DNA from 2 places in the Lentzea sp. NPDC004789 genome. Region 2 is predicted to be linked to the other one. Evidence: riboswitches for the same ligand, from Rfam matches in the RefSeq annotation. Region 2 holds a riboswitch; the other holds the start of a gene.
What was found. A riboswitch is a leader RNA that binds a small molecule or an ion and turns the genes downstream of it on or off. The one in region 2 is predicted to bind glycine.
Positions count from the first base shown of each region.

Region 1: it holds a riboswitch for glycine, as region 2 does, so the genes downstream of both, gcvH (glycine cleavage system protein GcvH) here and gcvT (glycine cleavage system aminomethyltransferase GcvT) in region 2, are expected to answer to the same signal.

Region 1 is NZ_JBSGBE010000001.1:154,573-158,367, forward strand. It holds gene ACWEIJ_RS00680 (cytochrome P450) at 1-190, opposite strand, end outside; gene ACWEIJ_RS00685 (L-serine ammonia-lyase) at 276-1,640, opposite strand; gene gcvH (glycine cleavage system protein GcvH) at 1,644-2,024, opposite strand; glycine riboswitch at 2,087-2,179, opposite strand; gene ACWEIJ_RS00695 (alpha-L-fucosidase) at 2,319-3,795, shown strand, end outside.
Region 2 is NZ_JBSGBE010000007.1:216,506-221,550, forward strand. It holds gene ACWEIJ_RS18590 (helix-turn-helix transcriptional regulator) at 1-134, shown strand, start outside; gene ACWEIJ_RS18595 (hypothetical protein) at 307-690, shown strand; gene ACWEIJ_RS18600 (DUF3817 domain-containing protein) at 705-1,007, shown strand; glycine riboswitch at 1,053-1,143, shown strand; glycine riboswitch at 1,145-1,229, shown strand; gene gcvT (glycine cleavage system aminomethyltransferase GcvT) at 1,329-2,423, shown strand; gene glyA (serine hydroxymethyltransferase) at 2,437-3,702, shown strand; gene ACWEIJ_RS18615 (SDR family NAD(P)-dependent oxidoreductase) at 3,760-4,461, opposite strand; gene ACWEIJ_RS18620 (VC0807 family protein) at 4,458-5,045, opposite strand, start outside.

The sequences.
Region 1 (3,795 bases), on a different contig from region 2:
GATCCAGGTGGTGGGACGTGGCCGCGAAGCTCGGGTCTCTCAGCACCCGCACGACGTCGTCGTACCGGCTCACCACCCAGTAACCGTTCTCCTCGCTGAAGAACACCGGTTCGCACGCCCGGAAGTGCACGAACAGCGGGTACGGGTTCGCGATGTGCTGCGAGTTCAGAGGCTCGTACGCGGTGACCACAAGGCGCGAGTGTGGCAGCGGGCGTGCGTGACGAAAGTGCACAAGGCGCAGTTGAGACGCACGCCCGCCAAAGTGTTGTGGAAACTCAGCACTCGATGACGTTGACGGCGAGGCCGCCACGCGCGGTTTCCTTGTACTTCACCGACATGTCCTTGCCGGTGTCCCGCATGGTCTTGATGACCTTGTCCAGCGACACGAAGTGCGAGCCGTCGCCGCGCAACGCCATGCGCACCGCGGTGATCGCCTTGATCGACGCGACGGCGTTGCGCTCGATGCACGGGATCTGGACCAGGCCGCCGATCGGGTCGCAGGTCAGGCCGAGGTTGTGCTCCATGGCGATCTCGGCGGCGTTCTCGACCTGTTCCGGGGTGCCGCCGAGGACCTCGGCGAGCCCGCCCGCGGCCATCGAGCAGGCCGAGCCGACCTCGCCCTGGCAACCGACCTCGGCACCGGAGATCGAGGCGTTCTCCTTGAACAGCACGCCGATCGCACCGGCCGTGAGGAGGAACCTGACGACGCCGTCGTCGTTGGCCCCCGGCACGAACTTGGTGTAGTAGTGCAGGACCGCTGGGACGATGCCGGCCGCGCCGTTGGTCGGCGCGGTGACGACCCGGCCGCCCGCCGCGTTCTCCTCGTTGACCGCCAACGCGAAGAGCGTCACCCAGTCCATGACCCGCAGCGGGTCGGTGACGAAGTGCTCGCCCTCCAGCCGCTTGCGCATCTCGGCGGCGCGGCGGCGGACCTTGAGGCCGCCGGGCAGGACGCCCTGCTCGGTGCAGCCGCGTTCCACGCACTCCTGCATCACGTGCCAGATGTGCAGAAGTCCTTGCCGGACTTCGGCTTCCGACCGCCACGACAGCTCGTTGGCCATCATGATCTCGCTGATCGACAGACCGGTCTCCCGGCAGCGCGCGAGCAGTTCGTCGCCGGTGAGGAACGGGTGCGGCAACGGCGTGGTGTCGGGCTTGATCCGGTCGGTGCCCGAGGCGTTCTCGTCGACGACGAAACCGCCGCCGATCGAGTAGTACACGGCGTGCTCGACGGACTCGTCGCCCTTGTAGGCCTCGAAGCTCATCCCGTTGGGGTGCAACGGAAGTGACTTGCGCCGGTGCATGACGAGGTCGCGGTCGTGCACGAAGCCGATCTCGTGCACGCCGCCGAGCCGCAGCCGTCCGGTCGAGACGATCTCCTCGACGCGGACCGCCGCGACCGTCGGGTCGACCTCTTCCGGGAGGTTGCCCTCCAGGCCGAGGAAAACGGCCTTCGGGCTGCCGTGGCCGTGCCCGGTCGCGCCGAGCGAGCCGAACAGCTCGACGTGCACGCGGTCCACTTCGGACACCCGCGCCCCGAGCTTCTCGACGAACATCGCCGCCGCGCGCATCGGGCCGACGGTGTGGGAGCTGGACGGTCCGATGCCGACGGAGAACAGGTCGAAAACGCTGATCGCCACTGATCAGTCCTTGGTCAGTTCCGCGTACTTGGCAGCGGTGAGCAGGTTCTCCGCGGACTCCACGCGCACGCGGAAGAGCCAGCCCTCGCCGTAGGGGTCGTTGTTGATGATCGCCGGGTCGTCCACGACCGCGCCGTTGACCTCGATGACCTCACCGGTGACCGGGGAGAACAGGTCGCTGACGGACTTGGTGGACTCGAGCTCGCCGCACACCTCGTTCGACACGACCTTCGCGCCGACCTCGGGCAGCTGGACGAACACGATGTCGCCGAGCGCGTCGGCCGCATAGGCGGTGATGCCGCAGGTCAGCGGGTCCTGGGTGCCCGGCGTCCAGTCGACCCACTCGTGCTCGTGGGTGTAGAGCAGGTTCTCGGGGAACTCCACGGCGACTCCTCTGGCTAAGACGGCTCGGTCTGGTAACAGCCCCCTCCGCCGTGCAGAGTTGCCTACCCCGAGCGGTCTTGCTGCCTGAGAGTGTGCGGGAGCTTGCCCCTTCGGCGCCCCGACTTCTTCGTCGAGGTCTCTCCCACTCGGGTTCTGGTGCCTCACGGGCACCGCGGCCGGTCTTCAGTTCTCGAGCGCGAACGCTATGTGCGGCCACTGCCAAGTGTCAACGCGAGACGGTTGACATCGGGGAGAGCGCTGCCATGGTGAGTGCAGGCAGACATCGGAGGTCTCATGCGGAAACCGTTCATCGTCGCCTTGCTCACCACACTGGTGCTGACTCCCGTCCCCGCCGCCACGGCCGCGGCTGCACCGGCTCCGGTCACCGTCCCCATCAGCCACCTCTTCGACAACGACGGCATCGACACCGCGTCCGACCGTACCGGGAACTTCGACGGTTCCGGCTACGCTTTCCCCGCGGAGGCACTCCCGTCCGGGCAGGTCACGGCCGATGGCGTGCCGTACCTCTTCCCGGGAAATTCACAGACCAAGAACAACAACGTGGTCGCTCTCGGCCAGCGGATCGACCTGCCCCGAGGGCACTACCTGACCGTGCACCTGCTCGTGGCGTCGTCGTACGGGGCAGCCGGCGGCACCGCGACCGTGCACTACGCGGACGGGTCCTCGACGACGGGAGCGATCAGCGGACCTGACTGGTACTCGGGCAGTGGTCCGATCTCCACGCCGTTCCGGTACTCGCCCGGCGGCCGTGACGAGCACCCCGTGTCGATCGGCACCGCGCAACTGTGGGCTGATCCCCAGAAGGAGGCGGTCGCGGTCACGCTGCCGGTGACGAACCCGGCGGTGGAGGGCAAGTCCTCGCTGCACGTGTTCGCGCTGTCGGTGCAGCCGGCGGCCAAGGGACAGGTGCTCGCGGTCCGCAGCGCGCGCAGCACGACCAAGCTGCCGCGCGTGGGCGGTCAGACGATCGAGGCGACCGTCGTGAACCTCGGTGACCAGTGGGTGTCCAACATCTCCGTGAGCGCCGAGGGGCTGGGGGTGGTGACACTGCAACCGGCGTCGGTGAAACGGCTCGCGCCCGGTGAGGAGGCGCGAGTGCGGATCGGCATCCACGCCTACCGGACCGGCACGTTCGACGGGAAGGTGACGGCGCGGTCCGGCCGCGTCTCGGCGGCGCAGCACGCCAGGTTCTCCCTGGGCGTGGCCGACTACCAGGCCACAGACGCGTCGCTGGCGGCGCACGAGTCGCCGTACTGGTTCGACGACGCGAAGTTCGGGATCTTCATCCACTGGGGGCTCTACTCGGTGCCCGCGTGGTCGCCGCCGGGTGAGCAGTACGCGGAGTGGTACTGGCAGTGGATGCAGGACCCGTCGAACGCGGTGAACCCGTACCACGCGGCGACGTACGGCGAGGACTTCGCCTACGACCAGTTCATCCCGCAGTTCACCGCCGCGAAGTTCGACCCGCGCGAGTGGGTGCGGTTGTTCGAGGAGGCCGGGGCGAAGTACTACGTGCTGACCTCCAAGCACCACGAGGGTTTCGCGCTGTGGGACTCGAAGGTGTCCGGCCGGGACGCCGTCGACCTCGGCCCGCACCGCGACCTGGTGAAGGAGCTCTTCGACGCGTCGCGGAAGTACACGCCGGGCCTCAAGAACGGGCTCTACTTCTCGATGCCCGAGTGGTTCAACCCGGACAACCCGTGGAGCGGGCACGGGCCGCGCAACCCGTGGAGCGGAGCGCCCGAGCCCT
Region 2 (5,045 bases):
CGGCTGGGCTCACGCCTGCCGACCTCGGACGGCGCTTGGGTCCGATGACGGTTCTCCAGCACCTTCGCCGCGGTTCCGCCGCTGCCTGGTGCGTCGCACGTCTGCAGAGGCAGCGCCGGGACGGCGTGGCGTAGTAGGAACGGGGCTCCACGATTGGGGCCCCCTTGTTCGCGGAAATCGCTCACCTCGATCGTTCCGCGTGTCTTGTGGGGGCCGAGCCCTCACACCCCAGCCGGGGGCGAGCCCCCGGACCCCCAACCGGGTCGGCCTCCTTGTCGGAGGCCTCACCCAAGTAGTCTTGAGGTCGTGCGCGGCCTCCTCACCCCCCAGCGAATCTTGATCGGGCTCGGTTGCCTGGTCGCTCTGATCGCCTGTTGCGGGCTCGCGTACTGGCAGTGGCAGCGCTTCGAGTCCGCCAGCGGCACGTTCCAGAACCTCGGTTACGTGCTCCAGTGGCCGCTCTTCGGCCTCTTCCCGGCCTTCATGGTGTGGCGCTTCCGCCGCTTGGCGCGCCAGCGCCGTGACGAGCCTCTCTCCGCACCGGAGCCGGTTGGACCCGCCGCGACGCCGGTGACTACCGTTGACGCCGTCAAACCCGCGCCTGTCGAGCAGTTCGACGACGAAGAAGACGCGGAGCTCGCGGCCTACAACCGCATGCTCGCGGACCTCAACGCGCGGGACGGTCGCTGAACGAAGGCGGGCAGATGAAGGGTGCGTTGACCCGGTTCCGGGTCATGGCTTACGTGGTCGGTGTCTTCCTGCTGCTGTTGTGCGTGGCGATGGTGCTCAAGTACGCCGCGGACATGGGCCAGTTCATGAAGGTCGTCGGCCCGATCCACGGCTTCCTCTACGCCATCTACCTGGTGATTTCCGTCGACCTGGCGCTGAAGCTGCGCTGGTCGATGAAGGGCACCGCCCTCGTGCTGCTCGCCGGGACGATCCCGTTCCTGTCGTTCTGGGCGGAGCGCAAGGTGGTCGAGAAGACGGCGCAGGGCGTGCCGCTGTGACGTTTGGCCTGCTAGCGTCTGGGGCTACCAACTGAACACGGCCGTCGATGTCGCGCGGGAGAGCTCCGTTGAGTCGGAGCGCCGAAGGAGCAACTCCTCCCCGGAATCTCTCAGGCACAGATACCGCACGACGAAGGCAACTCTGGAAAGCAGGCCCATCGGCCTCGCCCACGGTGCAAGCCACTCCGGTGGCGAAGCTCTCAGGCTCATGACAGAGGGGGAGGCTCGCTCAGATGAGGAGTCTCTGATGGACCGTGTCATTCTTCTGTTGCCTCAGCCGGCCCCGTCCGGCTCTTCGGCGCACCCTGGAGGAGCGTTCTGATGTCCCGCCTCACGCCTCTGAACGCCGAGCACGAGCAGCTCGGCGCGATGTTCACCGACTTCGCGGGCTGGCGGATGCCGCTGCGCTACTCCAGCGAGCTCGCTGAGCACCACGCCGTGCGCACCACCGCCGGCCTGTTCGACCTCACGCACATGGGTGAGATCGTGCTGACCGGACCGCAGGCGGGCGAGGCGCTCGACCACGCGCTGGTCGGCCACATCTCGGCGCTCGCGGTCGGCAAGGCGCGCTACACGATGATCACGCAGGCCGACGGCGGTGTGATCGACGACCTGATCGTGTACCGGTTGGGCGACGAGGAGTTCATGGTCGTCGCGAACGCCTCGAACGCCCAGGTGGTCGCCGACGCCCTCGTCGAGCGCGCGGCCGGGTTCGACACCGTTGTGACGGACAAGTCCACCGACTACGCGTTGATCGCGATCCAGGGTCCGAAGTCCGTGGAGATCCTTTCCGGACTGACCGACACCGACCTCTCGACGGTCAAGTACTACGCGTCCTACCCGTCGAAGGTCGCGGGCGTCGACGCGCTGCTGGCCCGCACGGGTTACACGGGCGAGGAGGGCTTCGAGCTGTTCCTCGCGCCCGCCGACGCCGCCGCCGTCTGGAACGCGCTGCTGTCCGCGGGCGAGGCGCACGAGCTCAGGCCGTGCGGGCTCGGCTGCCGCGACACGTTGCGCCTCGAAGCCGGAATGCCCTTGTACGGCAACGAGTTGACCACGTCGCTGACCCCGTACCACGCGAACCTCGGCCGCGTCGTGAAGCTCGACAAGCCGGGCGACTTCGTGGGCCGCGACGCGCTGACCAAGGTCGCGGAGTCCGGTGTGGACTCGGTCCTGGTCGGGCTGAAGACGCCGGAGCGCCGCGCCCCGCGGCACGGTTACGCGGTGCTGAACGGCGACGAGGTGGTCGGCGAGGTCACCTCGGGTGCCCTGTCCCCGACGCTCGGCTACTCGGTCGCCATGGCCTACGTGACGAAGGACAGTGCCGAGCCCGGCACCCAACTGCTGGTGGACGTCCGCGGCAAGAAGCAGCCGGTCGAGGTCGTCGCACTTCCGTTCTACAAGCGCGCCAAGTAGGGAGTTCTTCCAGATGTCCGACCAGTTCAACGCCTCCCTCGCGGAGTACGACCCCGAGGTCGCCGAGGCCGTTGCGGCCGAGCTGGCGCGCCAGCAGGGCACCCTCGAGATGATCGCCTCGGAGAACTTCACCCCGGTCTCGGTGCTGCAGGCCCAGGGCTCGGTGCTGACCAACAAGTACGCCGAGGGCTACCCCGGCCGCCGCTACTACGGCGGTTGCGAGCACGTCGACGTCGTGGAGCGCCTCGCCATCGAGCGCATCAAGTCGTTGTTCGGCGCGGGTTTCGCCAACGTGCAGCCGCACTCGGGCGCCCAGGCCAACGCCGCCGCGATGTTCGCCCTGCTCCAGCCGGGTGACACGATCCTGGGCCTGGACCTCGCGCACGGCGGTCACCTGACCCACGGCATGCGCATCAACTTCTCCGGCAAGCTCTACAACGTCGTGCCGTACCACGTGTCCGACTCGGACGGCCGCGTCGACATGGCCGAGGTCGAGCGCCTCGCCCAGGAGTACCGCCCGAAGCTGATCGTCGCCGGCTGGTCCGCGTACCCGCGCCAGCTGGACTTCGCCGAGTTCCGCCGCATCGCCGACTCGGTCGAGGCCTACCTGATGGTCGACATGGCCCACTTCGCCGGCCTGGTGGCCGCGGGCCTGCACCCGTCGCCCGTCCCGCACGCGCACGTCACGACGACCACGACGCACAAGACCCTCGGCGGTCCGCGCGGCGGCGTGATCCTGTCGAACGACGCCGACATCGCCAAGAAGATCAACTCGGCGGTGTTCCCCGGTCAGCAGGGCGGTCCGCTGGAGCACGTGATCGCCGCCAAGGCCGTGGCGTTCAAGCACGCCGCGTCGCCGGAGTTCGCCGACCGCCAGCGCCGCACGCTGGAGGGCTCGAAGATCCTCGCCGACCGCCTGTCCCAGCCGGACGTGGCGGCCGCGGGCGTGAAGGTCCTGACCGGCGGCACCGACGTCCACCTGGTCCTCGTCGACCTGGTGAACTCGGAGCTCGACGGCAAGCAGGCGGAGGACGTCCTGCACCGGATCGGCATCACGGTCAACCGCAACGCCGTCCCGAACGACCCGCGCCCGCCGATGGTCACCTCGGGCCTGCGCATTGGCACGCCCGCGCTGGCCACGCGCGGCTTCGGCGAGGTGGACTTCACCGAGGTCGCCGACGTGATCGCGGAGGCGTTGAAGCCGGGTGCGGCGATCGACGAGCTGCGCGCCCGCGTCGAGGTGCTGGCGGCGAAGCACCCGCTCTACTCGACGCTCTGACCCGGTTGACGTGAAAAGGGGGCCTGCGGGCCCCCTTTTTCGCTGCTCAGGGCACTGTCAGACCTGCTGAGTAAGGTGAGTTGCGAGGGGTTTCCCGGCAAGGGGGACCCCCTGCGCGAGCGCGGCCGGGCGGCCCGCTTCCACCGTCCACACCTGACCGGTGCGGTGATCATCGAGCACTGTCTGCGCCGCCACGGCGACCTCGTCCGGTGACGCCAGCGCCAGTCCCGCGGCCACGAGTTCCGAGCGGTACGCCGCCACCGCCCTCGTGTCGACCAAGCCGGGACACAGCGCGTTGATCCGGAAGCCGGGCCCGGTCTGCGCCACGGACCGCACCAACCCGATCTGGGCGTGCTTCGCCGTCCCGTAGTACACGTCGGGTGAGCCGGTCAGCCCGGCGATGCTCGCCATCACCAGCACCGAGCCGCCGCTCATCACCTTCGCGCACGCGGCCACGCCGTAGACGGTGGCGTCGAGGTTGACCCGCATGGTGTCGCGATAACCCGAGACGCTGAAGGCGCGCGGCCCGGCCACGCCCGCGTTGAACACCGCGAGACCGAGCCCTCCGAACCGGTCGACCGCGGTCGCGACGGCGTTCTCGTTGGCCTCGAAGGAACGCACGTCCGTGAGCACGAAGTGGCTGCCGCGTTCACCATCAGGATCGACGTCGGCGACCACCACCTCGTCACCCCTGGCGATCAACCGTCGCACGATCGCCGCGCCGATGCCGTGCGCGCCACCGGTGACGAGCGCGATCATGTCGCCGGTGTGACGTGCAGGCCGTTGATGCGCAGACCGGCCCGGCGCATCACGAACCGGGCGTAGAGCCGTTGCACCACAACCAGAAGCACGAGCAGGACGACGAGCAACGCGTCGTCGAGCACGGGTACGAGGTCGATCGGCAACGTCAGCGCCATGACGACCCGGACCGCCGTGTCCGCCAGGAACATCACGCCCCAGATCGCCGTGATGCCGCGCAGAACACGTTGCAGCGCCGGGTACCTCTCCCAGTTCTCCGCCAGCGTCCGTTGCCTGTCCGGTGACAGCACCTGGTTCGCGAGCGAGTAGACCAGCGGCTTCTTGGTGAGCCACAGGCTGCCGAGCAGCAGCAGCCCGAACGCCGCGGTGCCCCAAGCGGCGCGCACCAGCAGCACGCGCGGCTCACCGGTGACGAACGACATCGCGAAGCCCAGTGCCACTGCGGCGAGCACGAACGCGTTCATGCCGTTGATCCGCCGTTCGGTGATCACGGACTGCACCACGCGCAACGCGGGTACGACGCCGCTCAGCACGAGGGCCGTCGTCTGGTCGACGCCGAGTGCACGGGCGCCGTAGTAGACACC